4 regions of the Pseudomonas sp. PP3 genome follow, and region 1 is predicted to be linked to each of the others. Evidence: predicted binding sites of a transcription regulator. Region 1 holds the regulator's gene; each other region holds the start of a gene.
The links. The regulator FliA, encoded in region 1, starts transcription of late flagellar genes. The targets are predictions, from matches to a motif close to CTAAAGTTTNNNNNNNNNNNGCCGNTAA.
Positions count from the first base shown of each region.

Region 2: the regulator FliA is predicted to act here: its motif matches at 2,270-2,297, upstream of flgM (flagellar biosynthesis anti-sigma factor FlgM).
Region 3: the regulator FliA is predicted to act here: its motif matches at 2,280-2,307, upstream of KHO07_RS05995 (methyl-accepting chemotaxis protein).
Region 4: the regulator FliA is predicted to act here: its motif matches at 1,825-1,852, upstream of motA (flagellar motor stator protein MotA).

Region 1 is NZ_HG995459.1:1,645,969-1,650,650, forward strand. It holds gene flhA (flagellar biosynthesis protein FlhA) at 1-149, shown strand, start outside; gene flhF (flagellar biosynthesis protein FlhF) at 161-1,486, shown strand; gene fleN (flagellar synthesis regulator FleN) at 1,603-2,433, shown strand; gene fliA (RNA polymerase sigma factor FliA) at 2,430-3,170, shown strand; gene KHO07_RS07640 (chemotaxis response regulator CheY) at 3,337-3,708, shown strand; gene KHO07_RS07645 (protein phosphatase CheZ) at 3,728-4,516, shown strand; gene KHO07_RS07650 (chemotaxis protein CheA) at 4,571-4,682, shown strand, end outside.
Region 2 is NZ_HG995459.1:1,466,366-1,471,047, forward strand. It holds gene KHO07_RS06785 (MFS transporter) at 1-485, shown strand, start outside; gene KHO07_RS06790 (flagellar brake protein) at 551-1,297, opposite strand; gene KHO07_RS06795 (flagellar protein FlgN) at 1,390-1,857, opposite strand; gene flgM (flagellar biosynthesis anti-sigma factor FlgM) at 1,906-2,232, opposite strand; gene flgA (flagellar basal body P-ring formation chaperone FlgA) at 2,400-3,161, opposite strand; gene KHO07_RS06810 (chemotaxis protein CheV) at 3,245-4,177, shown strand; gene cheR (protein-glutamate O-methyltransferase CheR) at 4,224-4,682, shown strand, end outside.
Region 3 is NZ_HG995459.1:1,295,278-1,299,959, forward strand. It holds gene KHO07_RS05990 (glycosyltransferase family 1 protein) at 1-54, opposite strand, end outside; gene KHO07_RS05995 (methyl-accepting chemotaxis protein) at 258-2,147, opposite strand; gene KHO07_RS06000 (helicase HerA-like domain-containing protein) at 2,322-3,809, shown strand; gene KHO07_RS06005 (DciA family protein) at 3,883-4,338, opposite strand; gene secA (preprotein translocase subunit SecA) at 4,646-4,682, shown strand, end outside.
Region 4 is NZ_HG995459.1:5,805,816-5,810,497, forward strand. It holds gene motB (flagellar motor protein MotB) at 1-901, opposite strand, end outside; gene motA (flagellar motor stator protein MotA) at 905-1,756, opposite strand; gene KHO07_RS26360 (HDOD domain-containing protein) at 1,923-3,461, shown strand; gene KHO07_RS26365 (rhodanese-like domain-containing protein) at 3,505-4,320, shown strand; gene asd (archaetidylserine decarboxylase) at 4,339-4,682, shown strand, end outside.

The DNA.
Region 1 (4,682 bases):
CGGTGATTCTGCTGGTGGCCGGTCCGGTCCGCGCGATGCTCTCGCGATTTGGCCGACTGGCAGTCCCGGGTTTGCACGTGTTGGCTTATCAGGAAATCCCTGACAACAAGCAAGTGACCATCGTTGCGACAGTAGGGCCCAACGGCTGAGGTAGTGGTTTATGCAAGTTAAGCGTTTTTTCGCCGCCGATATGCGTCAGGCCATGAAACTGGTTCGTGATGAGCTGGGCGCTGATGCGGCCATCATTGGCAACCGCCGCATTGCCGGTGGTGTCGAGCTGACGGCTGCCCTGGATTACAAGCTGTCGGCGCTGGCGCCACGCGTGCCGAACATGGAGCTCGAAGACGAGCTGCGCAAGACCCAGTCGCGCATCGTCACCGCCCAGGCCGAGTTGAGCCTGCGCAGCGACGGCGAAAGCGACAACGCCACCAATCGCCAATTGTTCGCCGGTTTGCCGCTCACCGCAGCCGAGCCGCTGATCGAGCCGACCTACGCCGAGCCTCGTCGCCCTGCGCCAGCTCCGGCTCCGGCGGCCGCGATGGATTCCCGGGTATTTGACTCGATGCGTTTCGAGCTCAACAGCCTGCGCGAGCTGATGGAAGTACAGCTGGGCTCCCTGGCGTGGAATCAGCTGCAAGGCAGCAGCCCGGGCCAGGCCAACCTCTGGCGTCGTCTGCAACGTATCGGTTTGTCCGGGCCGTTGTCTCGCGACCTGCTGGCGCTGATCACCGACATTCAAGAACCCCGTCAGGCCTGGCGCATGTTGCTGGCGCACCTGGCGCGGATGATCGCCACGCCGGAAATCGAGCCGCTGGAAGAGGGCGGGGTGATTGCCATGGTCGGCCCTGCCGGCATGGGCAAGACCACCACCCTGGCCAAACTGGCTGCCCGTTACGTGCTCAAGTACGGCGCGCAGAATATCGCGCTGGTGAGCATGGACAGCTACCGCATCGGTGCCCAGGAGCAGCTCAAGACCCTCGGTCGGATTCTCAATGTGCCGGTGACCCACGTTGATCCGGGGCAATCGCTGGTGCAAGCGCTGGAACCCCTGCTGCGCAAGCGCGTGGTGCTGATCGATACCGCCGGCCTTCAGGCCAGCGATCCGGCTCTGCGCATGCAGCTCGAAAGCCTGGCCGGACGAGGCATAAAATCAAAAAATTATCTGGTCCTGGCAACCACCAGCCAGAAACAGGTTCTAACCGCCGCTTATCACAGTTACAAGCGCTGCGGGCTTGCTGGCTGCATCCTGACTAAACTGGATGAAACGGCAAGTCTGGGCGAAGTGCTGAGCCTGGCCATCAGCCATGAATTACCGGTGGCCTACCTGACTGATGGCCCGCGGATTCCGGATGATTTGCATCTGCCGCGTCGTCATCAACTGGTCAGCCGCGCCGTCAGCGTGCAAATGCAGGAAGAACCCAGCGAAGAAGCCATGGCTGACATGTTCGCTGATATCTACCACAGCCCCACCAAACAGGTAGGCTGAGGTAACAATGAATAGTTTTTGTACCTACATCGATGGTCTGCCATGCATTGTTCGGTTTACGAACGCGCAGCCAGTAATGTGGCCTCCGTCTATGCAAGACAAGGTAAAGAAATAACATGGGCAGCATGCATCCCGTACAGGTGATCGCGGTGACCGGCGGCAAAGGTGGCGTCGGGAAAACTAACGTGTCAGTGAACTTGTCCCTGGCTTTGGCTGAACTTGGCCGGCGCGTCATGTTGCTGGACGCCGACCTGGGGCTGGCGAACGTCGACGTTCTGTTGGGCCTGACACCCAAACGTACCCTGGCCGACGTGATCGAAGGTCGCTGCGAGCTGCGCGACGTCCTGTTGCAGGGCCCGGGCGGCATCCGCATCGTTCCCGCCGCGTCCGGCACCCAGAGCATGGTTCACTTGAGCCCGGCGCAACATGCCGGCCTGATCCAGGCCTTCAGCGACATCGGCGACAACCTCGACGTGCTGGTGATTGACACCGCTGCGGGTATCGGTGACTCGGTAGTCAGTTTTGTCCGTGCGGCCCAGGAAGTGTTGCTGGTGGTCTGCGACGAGCCGACCTCGATCACCGACGCTTATGCGTTGATCAAACTGCTTAACCGCGACTACGGCATGAACCGCTTCCGCGTCCTGGCCAACATGGCCCAGAGCCCGCAGGAAGGGCGCAACCTGTTCGCCAAGTTGACCAAAGTCACGGATCGCTTCCTCGACGTCGCCCTGCAATACGTCGGCGCCGTGCCTTATGACGAAAGCGTGCGCAAGGCCGTGCAAAAACAGCGTGCCGTTTACGAAGCGTTCCCGCGCTCCAAGTGCTCGCTGGCCTTCAAGGCGATCGCGCAGAAGGTCGACACCTGGCCGCTGCCCGCCAACCCGCGCGGGCATCTGGAGTTCTTCGTCGAGCGCCTCGTGCAACAAACGGCAGGACCCGTGCTATGACAGCCAGCGGCTACAACCTCTACAAGAAATCGGCACGCGATGCGCAGTACGAGCTGATCGAGCGTTACGCGCCGCTGGTCAAACGCATTGCCTACCACTTGCTGGCGCGTCTGCCGGCCAGTGTCCAGGTCGAAGACTTGATCCAGGCCGGGATGATTGGCCTGCTGGAAGTTTCGACCAAATACGACGCCAGCAAAGGCGCAAGTTTCGAGACGTACGCGGGCATCCGCATCCGCGGCGCCATGCTCGATGAAGTGCGCAAGGGCGACTGGGCGCCACGCTCGGTCCACCGCAATACCCGCATGGTCAGCGACGCCATCCGCTCGATTGAAGCTAAAACCGGCCGTGACGCTAAAGATCACGAAGTTGCGGCCGAACTCCAATTGAGTCTCGACGATTACTACGGGATTTTGAACGACACCCTGGGCAGCCGTTTATTCAGTTTCGACGATCTGTTGCAGGACGGCGAACACGAAGGGCTGCACGAGGATGGCGCGAGTGCTCACCTCGAGCCGTCACGCGATCTGGAAGATGAACGCTTTCAGGCAGCGCTGGCGGACGCGATTGCCAATTTGCCGGAGCGTGAGCGACTGGTGTTGGCGCTGTACTACGACGAAGAGTTGAATCTCAAGGAAATCGGTGAGGTCCTGGGGGTCAGCGAATCTCGGGTCAGCCAGTTACATAGCCAGTGCGCAGCCCGTTTGCGGGGGCGTTTGGGAGAGTGGCGAGCGCGCTGAAGGCAGTGTGGGGGCACTGCGACGTGGCTGGTGGGGTGATGAACCGCGCCGGTCTCGCTTCGTTGTACTCCAGACAGTCATTGAGTGCTTTGCCAGATTGATTGAAATGGCGCGTCCAGGTGCTGGGCGCGTTTTAGTCTGCTTGGAGGTCGAATTGGACAAGAACATGAAAATCCTCATCGTTGATGACTTCTCAACGATGCGGCGGATCATAAAAAACCTGTTGCGTGACCTTGGGTTCACCAACACGGTCGAGGCCGACGATGGCACTACCGCCATTCCGGTACTCAACAGCGGGAGCATCGACTTTCTGGTGACCGACTGGAACATGCCTGGCATGACCGGTATCGATCTGCTGCGCCACGTGCGTGCCGATGAAAAGCTCAAGCACCTGCCGGTGCTGATGGTGACCGCTGAAGCCAAGCGCGAGCAGATCATCGAAGCGGCCCAGGCCGGTGTAAACGGCTATGTGGTCAAACCCTTCACGGCCCAGGCGTTGAAAGAAAAAATCGAGAAGATTTTCGAACGCATCGGTTGAACTGCGCCACGGGGGAGCTATGGGGCATAACGAATCTTCGCAGGGCGATTTTGAATCGACCCTGAAAAAACACGCCGTCGAACTGGTCGCGAGCCTTGAAAAAGGCAGGTTTGGCGATGCTGTGCAATTGATCCATGAGCTCAACCAGACCCGTGACCGCGGCCTGTATCAGGAAGTGGGCAAGCTCACCCGCGAGCTGCATAGCGCGATCGTCAATTTTCAGATTGCCCCGCACATGCCGCAAGCCGAGGAGGTGTCACAGATCACCGACGCCACCGAGCGTCTGGGCTATGTGGTCAAGCTGACCGAGGCCGCGGCCAACCGCACCATGGACCTGGTGGAAAACGCCACGCCGCTGGTCAACAGCCTGGCCGACGAAGCCCAGGCCTTGAGCACGGATTGGGGGCGGTTCATGCGTCGCGAAGTCGGCGCTGAAGAGTTCCGCGAACTGGCCCGGCGCGTCGACGGGTTCCTGGCACGCAGCAGCACAGACAACCGTGCCGTGTCGGGCAACCTCAACGACATCCTGCTGGCCCAGGATTATCAGGACCTCACAGGTCAAGTGATCAAGCGTGTGACCCAACTGGTCACCGAAGTTGAAAGCAACCTGCTCAAGCTCGTACTCATGGCCAGCCAGGTGGACCGCTTTGCGGGCATCGAACATGACCGTGAAGCGATGCTTGCAGAAAAAGATCCACAAAAACATCTCTCTCAGGGTGAAGGTCCGCAGATTCATGCCGATAAAAGAGAAGACGTTGTGTCCGGTCAGGACGATGTGGACGATTTGTTATCCAGCCTGGGATTTTAGCGTTTTAGAATTTTAGGTTTTTTGGGTTTTTAGACCTGTAGGAGCACACCATTAATGAGCTTCGGCGCCGATGAAGAGATCCTTCAGGATTTCCTGGTTGAGGCCGGCGAGATTCTAGAGCAACTGTCCGAACAGCTGGTCGAGCTGGAAAGCCGACCGGATGATG
Region 2 (4,682 bases), 180 kb from region 1:
CCGGTTTCCTGTGTTCGCTGGTGCAGTTCTGCCTCTACCCGTTGGCGGTGGCGTTCTCCAACGACCACGTCGAGGGCGATCGCCGGGTTTCGCTGACGGCCATGTTGCTGGTGACTTACGGCGTGGGTGCCAGTATCGGGCCGCTGGTGGCTGGTGTGCTGATGAAGTTGTTCGGCAGTCAGATGCTTTATGCGTTCTTCAGTTTCTTTGCGTTGGTGCTGGTGTGGCGCATTCGCCCGAAAGCGGTGACCAACTTGCATCAGGTCGACGATGCACCGCTGCATCACGTTGCGATGCCAGACAGTATGTCGAGTTCACCACTGGTGGCTGCTCTCGATCCGCGGGTGGATGAGCAAGTGGTACACGATCAGATGCAGAACCCGGTTCCCCCTGAGCCGACGCCCGATCCCGAGTCACCCTCTGATACTCCGCCAGAAGATCCGGATGCGGGGAGGGAGCAGAGCTTCACCGAAGCCAGGCCTTAACCTTCAGCCAAAAAAAAACGGGCAGTCACCGCGAGGGACTGCCCGTTTTTATTGATGCGTTGCTATCAGAAATCGTCTTTGTCGAAGCGGCGTGCTTCGCGCTGCAATTGATAGACGAATCGCTCGACCTGACGCTGCACCAGCCCGCTCATGTTATGGAAGCGAACACCGGCGAACGTCGTGGAGATTCTTTCTTCGAAGTGCAGGTAGCGCAGTTCGACCGGGGCCGTCATTTTGCCGAAGGGCAGGGCGGCCGAGAAGCGGTCATAGACCTGACCCAGTTGCAGGCTGCCGGTGATGTCGCCTTCGAAGCGCAACTTGCAGCCGGTAGCCGAAATGTCCAGCAGTTTGCCGCTGATAGGGGCCTTGAGTTTTTCGCCGTCCAGGTCAACGTTGACCAGTTGGGCCAGCTTCAGCGCCGCGCGGAACGCATTTCGGCGCTGGTGGTAAACCACTTCATCGGGCAGCGTGCCGCGGTAGCAACGAGCGCCACCGGTTTCGTCGATGGTCAGCGGACCATTGCTTTCCCAGGCGATGCGTACGCCCTCGTGAAAGCCTTCGACCTTGAAGGGTTCGCCGGCCAGCAGAAAGCGCTCGCCGTCACGGGGGATCATTTCGTCCAGGGCAATCATGTTGCTTTCACGGTCGATGTCCACCAGATAGCTCTGGAAGCGCTGGGTGCGCTCATGGAACGTGATGATCAGCGGGTCATGACTTTCTTGCAGCTGGCGCAGGTTGCCGGAGATTTCCAGGGGCGTGCTGAGCACCTTGGGTGGCTGCGGAGCATCTTCCGCATTTAAGGCATTGGACACGGTTAATCAATCTCCAGACAAATTTTGACTACGACTAGCCAGCATATTGCCAGCATGTTTCGCGTCTTGATAGAGCACGCTCATCGATGGGCTCAAGCCTGACTGAGCGGACGCGGTTTCACAAGCTTGGAAAATGTTCCGCTGGCATCGTAGAGCGCTGGAGGTTCGCCGCCGGTAAGGATTTTCAGCTGGGTGGCCGTGGCGACCTGCTGAACCACGATCGACTGACCGTTGTTGGCATTGGCGGCCTGGCACTGGGACAGAAGGTCGGTGAGGACATCACTTTGCGCCAGCAACGCTTCGCCAACGCTGGACTGGCTGGCGAGTTGCTCCAGACCACTGCGGTTGGTGGGCAAATTGAGACTGGCAAGAATTTCGCTGCGCTTGCGGCCATGCTGTTCGAGCAAGATGATCAATGCCTGCTTCTGCGCCAGGATGCCTTCGAGCAGGTTCATGTCGCGACCATGCAAGGCAAGGGATTCGGTGCGCAGTAGCTCCAGCAATTGTTGCGCCGGAGCAAAATCGTCGGTGATCAGTTGCAGTAAATTAGTGTCGTGCATGGCGGGCCTTGGGGTTTAAGCGTCCAAAAGCCTCGCGCCGGCCGTGGCCTAGCGCTGGGCTTCGAAGTTGAGCAGTTTGCTGGCTACACGGTTGCTGTCGACTTTATAGCTGCCATCGGCAATCGCTGCTTTCAACTCGGCCACCCGGGCTTTGTCGACAGCTGGCTGATCGCGCAGCGTATCAGTGACCTTCTGCAACTGTTGAGCCTCATTGCTGAGATGTACCGATTCCCCGCTCGTGACGGTGCTGGCCTGTTCGGCCGGGGTATTCAGCGGCGCGGATTTGCCGGCATCGGCGGTTTCCTTGGCAACGCTGGTACGTGTACTGCCCGTGAGTGACGAGGAGCTGTTCAAACGGCTGAAATCGATGACCATGATAAAAAAACCTCTGGGAATTTGGACGCTTGCCATGTTTTCGGCCATACCCGGAAAAACTTTAGGCTCAATTATCAATGAGCTTGCGCGCGCCAGCGCTTGCCCTGCATAGGGCACAGTTTAGGGAACAGCCTCCGTTAGCGCCACATCTGCACAAGCAGAGCGCCCTACATGGACACCTCGACCTGCCCCGGCGCGATGACTTGCGCCTTGATCACTCGATTTGAATTGAGATTTTTCACCCGGATTTGTTCGCTCAAGCCACCGTTGGCCAGTGCTTCGCCGGGCATTCGCACGCTGAGCGTACCACTGCGGGCGGTAATCACCACCTGATCGCCTTTGCGGATGACTTCCGCCTGTTCGATGTGCACCAGGCTGATGACCTGGTCGTTGACCATTGGTCGGGTCAATCGCTGACCGATCGCCTGATCCAAAGACGTCAAATAGCCCTGGCTGAGCAGGCTGACATCGCGCTCACGCAAGGTGACGTCCGCGGGTTCGACAATACCGGCACGGCGCAGGGGCCGGGTGGTGGTCACAACGTCGCGAAACAGGCGAACTTGAGCGGGTACGAAGACAGTCCACGGGGATGTTCCCTCACAGCGGACCTTGACCGTTACCCGGCCCAACGGCTTGGCCGGACTCTCCAGAGTGGCTGTCAATTCCTTGTCGCACATCGGCATGCGCAGGCGTGGATCGAGCTGGTTGACCTGGATCTCGTAGCGACCTTCCGTTTGACTGGTAGCCAGATAGTCTTCTACGGTGAACTCAAGAAAGCCCTGAGTGACGCCGATAAGCATGTCAGGCAAGGTAACTGTGTCGGCAAGGGCAGGGCTGCCAGCGTTGAACAGGCAAGCAGCGGCGAGCACACCGAGCCATTGGCGGCAGGGTGTGATCAGGCGTCGAAAAAATGTCGGTTCTGTGTTCATAGAAAGATAAAAAGCAAGCGCCGTGCCGTTTAGAGATGAATGTGCGTCGCAACAACACTTAGCGTTGGTGTAGGAGTCTGGGCATGGCTGGTGTAATGGATTCGGTGAACCAGCGCACGCAACTGGTGGGGCAGAATCGCCTTGAGCTGTTGTTGTTCCGTCTCGACGGCCAGCAGCTGTATGGGATCAACGTGTTCAAGGTTCGGGAGGTGCTGCAATGCCCCCAACTGACGCTGATGCCCAAATCCAGTCCTGTCGTGTGCGGCGTGGCAAATATTCGGGGGGCGACCATTCCGATCCTGGATCTGGCAATGGCGACCGGCTCCGGTGCTTTGAAGGACAAGAACAATCCCTTCGTGATCATCACGGAGTACAACACCAAGACCCAGGGTTTCCTGGTGCGCTCGGTGGAACGCATCGTCAATATGAACTGGGAGGAGATCCATCCGCCACCCAAGGGGACGGGACGCGATCACTACCTGACGGCAGTGACGCGGGTCGACAATCAGTTGGTGGAAATCATCGACGTCGAGAAGGTGCTGGCGGAAGTCGCACCGACACCGGAAGCGATTTCGGCTGGCGTGGTGGATGTCGAAACCCAGCACAAGGCGCTTTCTTTGCGCGTGCTGACGGTCGACGATTCGTCGGTGGCGCGCAAGCAGGTGACGCGTTGCCTGCAGACGGTGGGTGTGGAAGTGGTGGCGTTGAACGACGGTCGGCAAGCGCTGGATTACCTGCGCAAACTGGTCGACGAGGGCAAGAAGCCGGAAGAAGAGTTCCTGATGATGATTTCCGACATCGAGATGCCGGAGATGGACGGGTACACGCTGACGGCCGAGATCCGCAACGACCCTCGCATGCAAAAGCTTCATATCATCCTGCATACTTCGTTGTCCGGTGTGTTCAATCAGGCGATGGTCAAGAAAGTCGGTGCCGATGACTTTCTGGCCAAATTCCGACCTGATGACCTGGCATCCCGGGTAGTTGACCGGATCAAAGCAGCAGATATCAGCTAGGGGCGTTTGGCCCCCGGCAGTCAACACGATTTAAGAGGCGGCAGCATTGTCTACGGGTAATTTGGATTTCGAACAGTTCCGGGTATTCCTGGAAAAAGCCTGTGGCATTTTGCTCGGTGAAAACAAGCAGTATCTGGTCTCGAGCCGTCTCAACAAACTGATGGAGCAGCAAGGCATCAAGTCCCTGGGTGAGCTGGTGCAGCGTATCCAGACGCAGCCGCGCAGTGGTTTGCGCGAGATGGTGGTGGACGCGATGACGACCAACGAAACCCTGTGGTTTCGTGACACCTATCCGTTTGAAGTCTTGAAGAACAAGGTGCTGCCCGAGGCGATCAAGGCCAGTCCCGGCCAGCGTCTGCGGATCTGGTCGGCGGCGTGTTCGTCGGGGCAGGAACCGTATTCGCTGTCGATGTCCATCGACGAGTTCGAGCGGGTCAATGCCGGGCAATTGAAGATGGGCGTGCAGATTGTTGCCACCGACCTTTCCGGCACCATGTTGAACAAT
Region 3 (4,682 bases), 350 kb from region 1:
ACCGCTGGCAGGGGCGTAAAACATGGTTATGTCAGCGATATGCACGATGAACACTCCTCCGGTCCGTTGCTCTCCATGGGTTGACCTTAATGAAGAATAGATGTTCGGTTGGGGTTTGGAGGGTAGGGGAACAACGGAGTTTTTGCGGTGGGTTGCGGGCCGCCTTCGCTGGCGAGCCAGCTCCTACAGTCGATCTCCAGTGTCACAAAGATCCCGGTAGGAGCTGGCTTGCCAGCGATGGGGCCGGTGAAAGCGCCTTAGATCCTGAAACTACCGACCAACTGCTTCAGCCGCGCCGCCTGTTGTTCCAGGTCCGAACACGCCCGCAACGTCGATTGCAGGTTTTCTACACCTTCCTGGTTTAGCGTGTTGATTTCGGTGATGTCGACGTTGATCGACTCGACCACCGCCGTCTGCTCTTCGGTTGCGGTCGCCACCGACTGGTTCATGCCGTCGATTTCACCGATTCGCTGGGTCACGCTGCCCAAACGCTCACCCGCCAGATTGGCGATGTCGACGCTGTTCTGACTGTGACGCTGGCTGTCGCTCATGGTACTGACGGACTCGCGCGCACCCACTTGCAGTTCCTCGATCATGGTGTGCACCTGTTGCGCTGACTCCTGGGTGCGGTGCGCGAGGTTGCGCACTTCATCGGCCACCACCGCAAACCCGCGCCCGGCTTCACCGGCCCGCGCCGCTTCGATGGCGGCATTGAGCGCCAGCAAGTTGGTCTGCTCGGAAATGCTGGTGATCACTTCGAGAATCTGTCCGATGTTCACGGTCTTGCTGTTCAGCGACTCGATGTTGCTGCTCGAGGCGCTGAGCATGCTCGACAGCTGGTTCATCGCGGCAATGCTGCGATCCACAACCTGTTGACCGTCTTCGGCCAGGTGGCGGGCGTCAGTGGCCTGGTTCGACGCTTGCGCGGCGTTGCGGGCGATCTCCTGGGTGGCGGCGCCGAGCTGGTTGATTGCCGCAGCCACGCTGCTGGTGCGCGAAGCCTGCTGGTCAGAGTTGAACATTGATGAGTTCGAGGCGGCCACCACACGCAAGGCCACTTCGTTGACCTGGCCGGTGGCCGAAGACACTTCGCGGATCGAGCCATGGATGCGCTCGACGAAACGGTTGAACGCCGTGCCGAGGGCACCGAATTCATCGTTGTTGACGATGGTCAGGCGTTTGGTCAGGTCGCCATCGCCGTCGGCAATGTCGGCCATGGCGCGGGTCATGACGTGCAGCGGCTGGATCAGCAGACGAATCAGCATGCCCAGCAGTGCGATGACTATCGCTACCGCAATAATGGTCGCAATGATTGCCGAGGTGCGGAATTGGCTGAGCTTCGAGAAGGCTTTGTCTTTGTCTACCGAAAGCCCGATGTACCAGTTGACCGAAGACAGGCCTTTGATGGGGGTGAACGTGACGATGCGGGTTTTGCCATCGACCTCGGTTTCACTGAATTCGCTGCTGATGCGAGGGGTGTTGTCCGGGTAAGCCTCGGATAGGGATTTCATGACCCGCGTTTTGTCCGGGTGCACCAGGATCTTGCCGTCGGCGTTGACCAGGAAGGCATGGCCCATGCCGTCAAAGTCCAGCGCGTTCAGGCTGTCTATGATCATTTGCATACTCAGGTCGCCGCCGAGTGCGCCGATGTTTTGACCGTCTTTGAATACGCGGTGGACGATGGAAATGACTTGTTGACCGGTGGCCATATCGATGTAGGGTTCGGTCAATACCGAACCGCTTGCTTGCTGGGCGCTCTTGTACCAATCCCGGATGCGGGGGTCAAAACCCTCTGGCATCCTGGCGTCCGGACGGATGATAAAGACGCCATCGGCGCTGCCCATAAAGACGCCCATGAAGGCCGAGGCCAGCGCCTTCTGTTCGAGCAGCTTGGTAATGTTGCTCGTGTCCGCATTCAGAGCTACGTTTTGTGAGAGATTTTCAATCAACAGGCTGCTTCCGTTCAGCCAGGTCTGGATGTTGTTGGCAGTCACACTGCCCATTTCATGCAGGTAGTTGTCCAGGTCATTACGGATCGCATTACGTTGCTTGTAGTCGTTATACAAAGTAAATGAAGCGAAAACAGCAGTAACGATGAGGGCGGCGGCAAGCAGGATTTTATGGCTGAAGCGCATATTTTTATTCATGGATTGAGGCTCCGATAAGGTCTCAATGCCCACGGCGTGCTTTTATAAAAGGAACACGTCACGGGCGACGGTGAAATCAGGTTGAAAATTCCGTCCTCGCCCTAGCGGATTATCAACGCAGTTCAGCCTCTGATATCGGCAGTGATCGATCAAAGTTTAACCATGGGTGACCAAATGCCTGATTCATTGCAACTTGTTATCGGCGCCGATCTCTCGGGGCAACCTATCGCCCAGGCCATGCGCCTGGCCAACCGCCACGGTTTGATTGCGGGGGCAACGGGGACCGGCAAGACCGTGACCCTGCAACGCATGGCCGAAGCTTTCAGCGATGCCGGCGTAGCGGTATTCGCCGCCGATATCAAAGGTGACTTGTGTGGCCTGGGCGCCGCCGGCAATCCCCAGGGCAAGATCGCCGAGCGAATCGCCGGGATGCCCTGGCTGAACCACAAGCCTCAGGCTTATCCGGTGACCTTGTGGGACATTCATGGGCAATCCGGTCATCCATTGCGCACAACCTTGAGCGAAATGGGGCCGTTACTGTTGGGCAGCCTGCTGGAGCTGACAGACAGCCAGCAGTCGGCGCTGTACGCCGCGTTCAAGGTCGCCGACCGCGAAGGCTTGTTGCTGCTGGACCTGAAAGACCTGAAGGCACTGCTCAATCACCTGAAGGACCATCCGGAGCTGCTCGGCGATGATGCGGCGCTGATGACCACCGGTTCCAGCCAGGCCCTGCTGCGCCGCCTGGCGACACTCGAACAGCAGGGCGCCGAGGCGCTGTTCGGTGAACCGGCGCTGCAACTCGAAGACATTCTGCAGCCGACGGTCGACGGGCGTGGCCGCATTCATCTGCTGGATGCCAGTCGGCTGGTGCATGAAGCGCCGAAGGTCTACGCGACATTCCTGTTGTGGCTGCTGGCCGAACTGTTCGAGCAATTGCCGGAGCGCGGCGATTCGGACAAACCGTTGCTGGCGTTGTTTTTTGACGAAGCGCACTTGTTGTTCACCGGCACCCCCAAGGCGTTGCAGGATCGGCTGGAACAAGTGGTGCGGCTGATTCGTTCGAAAGGCGTGGGTGTGTATTTCGTTACCCAGTCGCCGGGCGACCTGCCGGACGATGTCCTGGCACAGCTTGGCTTGCGTGTGCAGCACGGCTTGCGCGCGTTCACCGCCAAGGAGCAGAAATCCCTGCGGGCGGTGGCTGACGGTTTCCGGCCCAACCCGGCGTTCGACGCGCTGTCGGTGCTGACAGAGCTGGGTACTGGTGAGGCGCTGGTCGGCACGTTGCAGGAAAAGGGCACGCCAGAGAGGGTCCAGCGCGTGCTGGTAGCACCGCCACAATCGCGAATCGGGCCATTGAGCGAGACCGAGCGTACGCTGCTGATAGCGGGTTCGCCGTGCAAGGGGCGGTACGACAAGCCGATTGATCGCGAGTCGGCTTATGAGGTGCTGATGGGCCGCAAAGGACTGGCGCCAGAGCCCGAGGCGGCACCGGGCAAACCGGCTGCGCAAGAGCCAAGCTTCACCGAGCAGGCTGGGGAGTTTCTCGGCACGGCGGCGGGTAAGGCGCTGAAGTCCGCGATGCAGCAGGCGGCGAATCAGATAGGTCGCCAGTTGGTGCGCGGCTTGATGGGGTCTTTATTAGGTGGCAACAAACGCCGCTGAATGCAAAAGATCGCAGCCTGCGGCAGTTCCCCCAGTGGGCGCTGCCGCAGGCTGCGATCTTTTGATCTGGCGGTTAAACCTTGGGCCGGGCATGCGCCGCCAATCGCTCCAGCGCCGCCCGCAGGTTCGGATCACTGATGCCATCGGCCGTCGCTTGAATGGTCGCCGCCGCGTCATTGGACAAATCCATGGTGTGTCCGGCCGCACCTTGCTGAACGGTCGGCGGCTGCACCTTGAACAGGATTCGCGTGAGACTGGCGAACTCGTCGAACATCTGCAGTTGCCGTTGCAGGCGTTTTTGCTGGTAGCGCAGACGAGTGGCCCAATGGCCGTCCGTCACGATCAGCAGCAAACTGCCTTCGCGCCAAGACGCGACATGGCAATGCTCGCGAGCGGCGGGTTGCAGCTGGCTTTCCAGCAGGCGTTGCAGATGACCCAGGCGTTGAGCGTGGCCGAGAATGGCTTTGAGCGGCTTGGCTTCGCGAAGGAGAACGGCGGGTGCTCTGGCCGTAAGAGGGCGAAATGCCATGATCAGACACCTGAAGTAACAGAGCCGCCATGGTAGCAGAAAGCGCCGAATGCACTCGCCCATTGCTTTTGTGGATGCTTTACCCATTAAATCAATAACTAACTTCTGCCCTGGATGGGTTGAAGTTGAGCAAAACGCCCCTATTTTAAGTGAGCCCCGTCAAAGCGCAGTGCCAGCATCGTGGAATATCGCCACTTTCCTCACCACCGTTTCCGGGTAGAATGTTCGTTCGCATGCGGCCATGAGGGCTGCACGGGCGACTCACGGGGCCGCCCTCCATCCCTTTAGTGTGGAAGATCCTGCCGATATGTTTGCGCCTTTGTTAAAGAAACTTTTTGGAAGCA
Region 4 (4,682 bases), 2.3 Mb from region 1:
GTGTGGCGCTTGGCGCGGCTGAACCTTGCGGTGCATCAGGAGCAGGCTCCGCACCTTGCGAACCTTCAATGGCACGCTGGGCTTTCTTGGTCAGCACCACGATGTCAATGCGACGGTTGACCGGGTTGAACGGGTGCTCGCGGTCGAACAGGGCCGATGAGGCATAACCGACCACCCGCGCCACTTGAGCATCCGGATAGCTGCCCGCCACCAGGGCTCGGCGAGCGGCGTTGGCACGGTTGGACGAGAGTTCCCAGTTCCCAAAATCGCCAGTGCCGCTGTACGGCTTGGCGTCGGTGTGGCCGCTGATGCTGATCTTGTTCGGCACCGCTTTGATGGTGTCGGCCATGGCTAGCAGGATGTCCTCGAAATACGATTTCAGCCGCGCAGAACCCGAGTCAAACATCGGCCGGTTTTCCGCGTCCACGATCTGGATGCGCAAGCCGTCCGGGGTGATCTCGAACATGATCTGGTCTTTGAATTTCTGCAGCTGCGGGTTCTCTTCGACCTTGTTCTGCAGTTCTTGCAGCAACAGTTCCAGGCGCTCCTTCTCGACCATTTCGGCCATGCCTTCGACCTGTTCGGCGTCGACCGTCACCTTGTCCGGCTGCGGCTGGGACTTCACCTCGGGGTTGAGGGTGTTTTCCGGCGCCAGGGTCGGCGTACCGCCCAGGTCGATGATGTACGGCGTACCGCTTTCGGAGAAGCCGATCGGATCTTTGAAGTAACCGGCGATGGCGATCTTCTGTTCCGGCGTTGCCGTGGACAGCAGCCACAACACCAGGAAGAACGCCATCATCGCCGTGGCGAAGTCGGCGAAGGCGATTTTCCAGGCGCCCCCGTGATGCCCACCGGCGATGCGCTTGACGCGCTTGATGATTATCGGCTGGTTATTTTCCATAACTTAACGACCGCGAACCGCTTGTTCCAGCTCGGCGAAGCTAGGACGGTGCGCCGGGTACAGAACCTTGCGTCCGAACTCCACCGCCAGCGATGGCGGCATGCCGGAAGCCGAAGCGACCAGCGACGCCTTGATGGCTTCGTAGACGTTCAGTTCTTCCTTGGCATCGTGGGCCAGGGAATGGGCCAGCGGGCCGAAGAAACCATAGGCGGCGAGAATACCGAAGAAGGTACCCACCAATGCCGCACCGACGTGCAGGCCAATGGATTTCTGATCGCCCTCGCCCAGGGAGGCCATGGTCACCACGATCCCCAATACCGCCGCGACGATACCGAAACCTGGCATGGCGTCGGCGATGCCGTTCACCGCGTGGGACGGGTGCTCGAGGTCTTCCTTGAGGCTGTACAGTTCCATGTCGAACAGGCCTTCCAGCTCGTGGGGAGCCATGTTGCCGGAGGACATGATGCGCAGGTAATCGCAGATGAATGCGGTCATGCGTTCGTCTTTGAGGACCGTCGGGTACTTGGCGAAGATCGGGCTCGCGGCGGCATCTTCGATGTCGCCTTCGATGGCCATCATGCCTTCACGACGACTTTTGTTGAGGATCTCGTAAATCAGACCGAGCACTTCAAGGTAGAAGCCGTGGGTGAAACGCGAACCGAACATGCTCAGCGACTTCTTAAGCACGTGCATGGTCATGTAGCTGGGGTTGGCCTGCAGGAATGCACCGAGGGCCGCACCACCAATGATCAGCACCTCGAAAGGCTGGATCAGGGCGGCAATTTTGCCGTGGGAGAGCACGTATCCGCCGAGCACGCTCGCGAATACGACGATGATGCCGATTATTTTAGCCATAGGTAGGAGAGCACTTACTGAGTCGGGTTCAAGGTCATATTCGGAAGTTAAAAAATCTCTTCTTCTACTTATCGGCAAAACTGCGCCAGACTATAGCCAGTTCAGGCGAAAAGCCAATTTGACCCATTCCGGGCGTAGGTAATGCAGACGATGATCGCCTCCAGACATGGTTAACGAAACGAACGTCCCGACCCCAAAACCAACCACTCTCCAAGACTGGGTCAAGCTTCTGGATGGCGTGCGCCTGCCGGTTCCGCAGGCCAGTCACGACCGTGTCTGCCGGGCGCTGCGCGACAGTCGCAGCTCCCTGCGTGATATCGCCGACTTGATGCAGGACAGCCCGGCCCTGGCCTTGAGCGTGATCCGCGAAGCCAACCGCCACACCCACGGCAGCATGACCGAGCCGGCGGAAAACCTTGAGGTGGCGATCAATCGCCTCGGCTTGAAACGCACCGAAGAATTGCTCGCACGCTTGCCCGCCAAACCCATGGCCGAGATTCCCAAGGCGCTGCGTCAGCTGCAGATGATCAGCCAACACGCGACGCAACAGGCCAACGGTTTTTTCGCCAGCCGCCTCGCACGCCTGTGGCAGGATATTCATTGGGGCAGCCTGCTGTTTCTGTCGCCGCTCTGGCCGCTGGCACTGACGCACCCGCAACTGCTCGAAGAGTGGGAACTGCGGGTCATCCATAAAGGTGAGTCAGCGCGCAAAGTCGAAAAGCAGTTGTTTGGCGCACGGCTGCTGGAAATCGGCCTGGCCCTGGTGGATACCTGGCGCCTGCCGATCTGGGTGCAGCAAGGCTATAAACTGTTGCTCACCGAGCAGCGGGAACTGGTCAAAGTGCTGCGCATTGCCCGCGACAGCGAACATCCGTTGCGCCAACAAAATCGCCTCGATGACGATCCGACCTTGCGCCGCTGGCTCAACCAGCCGGCCAACACGGTGCTGCTGGCCAACGGGCTGGCGCTCTCGGCGCAACAGGCCTGGGACAGCCCGCACAGCGAGCGCTGGCAGTACCTCACCAGCCTCTACCTGCAAATACCCATGGATGAGGTGCAACAACAATTGCACCAGCAGGCCGCCAACAGCGCCCGCCATCACGCCATGCCCGACCTCTGGCACCCTGCCGTTGCGTTGCTCTGGCCGTGGGGCACGCATCGCGTTCACGCCGGACTGCTTCCGGCCCCGGCGCCGACCGCTGATGACCTGGCCCGGTGGCGCCGGCAATGTGCCGAACTGCTGGTCGAGCCGAGTCGTTTCACCAACGCCATGCACCTGACCACCTCGGCCCGTGACGCGCTGGTCGCGTGCGGCATGCGCCGGGTAATGATCCTGATGGCCGATCGCACCCACGCCAACCTGCGGGTGCACCAGACCGCCGGGTTGCCGAAAGAAGCGGCCGGGCTGAATTTCGTGGTCAGTCAGAGCAGCGTCCTGCAACGACTGCTCGCGCAACAGGCCCAGGTGCGCCTGACACCAGACAACAACGCACAATTTTCCGCCCTGCTGCCCAACAGCCTGCGCTCACAGTTCAGCGGCGAACACCTGATGCTGCGCTCGCTGGTCAACAATGGCCGGGTGATCATGATTGTCGTGGCGGATCAGGGCGGCGGACCTTTTTCGGAAATTACCGTACAAGCCTTTGGCAAAACTGCGCAATGCATCGAGAAAGCCCTGCACAGCTTTAGCCACCGCGGCCAGTGAGGCTGCGTTACAATCTTCCCTTTTTGTGCCCTGGAGACCTCACATGTCTGACTTCTCTGGCTTGCCGCTGGTGATCGAGCCGAGCGACTTGCTCCCTCGCCTCGACGCCCGCGAACTGATTCTGGTGGACCTGACCAGCAGTGCCCGCTACACCGAAGGGCACATTCCCGGTGCGCGTTTTGTCGACCCCAAGCGCACGCAACTCGGTCAGGCACCTGCGCCGGGCCTGATGCCGCCGCAAGCGGCGCTGGAAGCGTTGTTCGGTGAACTGGGCCATAACCCCGACGCGGTCTACGTGGTGTATGACGACGAAGGCGGCGGTTGGGCCGGTCGCTTTATCTGGCTGCTGGATGTCATCGGCCACCGCAAGTACCACTATATAGACGGCGGCCTGTCGGCCTGGCTGGCTGAAGGCCTGCCGATGTCGATCCAGATCCCGCCAGCCGTGGGCGGCCCGGTTGCCCTGACGTTGCACGACGAACCCACCGCTACACGCGAGTACCTGCAAAGCCGTCTCGGCGCCGCTGACCTGGCGATCTGGGATGCCCGCGGACCGCTGGAATATTCCGGTGAGAAAGTGCTCGCGGCCAAGGCCGGGCATATCCCCGGCGCGGTCAATTTCGAATGGACGGCGGGCATGGATCAGGCGCGCCAACTGCGTATACGCACTGACATGCCGCAGATCCTCGAAAAACTCGGCATCACGCCGGACAAAGAAATCATTACCCACTGCCAGACCCATCACCGGTCGGGCTTCACTTATCTGGTGGCCAAGTCCCTCGGTTATCCGCGGGTCAAAGGCTACGCCGGTTCCTGGGGCGAATGGGGCAATCACCCTGACACGCCTGTCGAGCTTTAAGGTTTTTAAGGACACCCAATGAAAGAGCGTTTGTTTATCCTCAGCCAGTACCTGCTGCCCCATCACTTGCTCTCGCGGCTGGCCGGCTGCATCGCCGAATGCCGCGTTCGCTGGTTCAAGAATGCCTTTACCGCCTGGTTCGCCAAGCGCTATCAGGTGGATATGTCCCAGGCACTGGTCGAAGACCTGACCGCCTATGAGCACTTCAACGACTTCTTCACCCGCGCCTTGAAAGACGGCGCCCGCCCGCTCGACGAAACCCCGGGCGCGGTCCTCAGCCCGGCCGACGGTGCGATCAGCCAACTCGGCCCGATCGAACACGGTCGCGTGTTCCAGGCCAAGGGCCACAGTTTCAGCGTGCT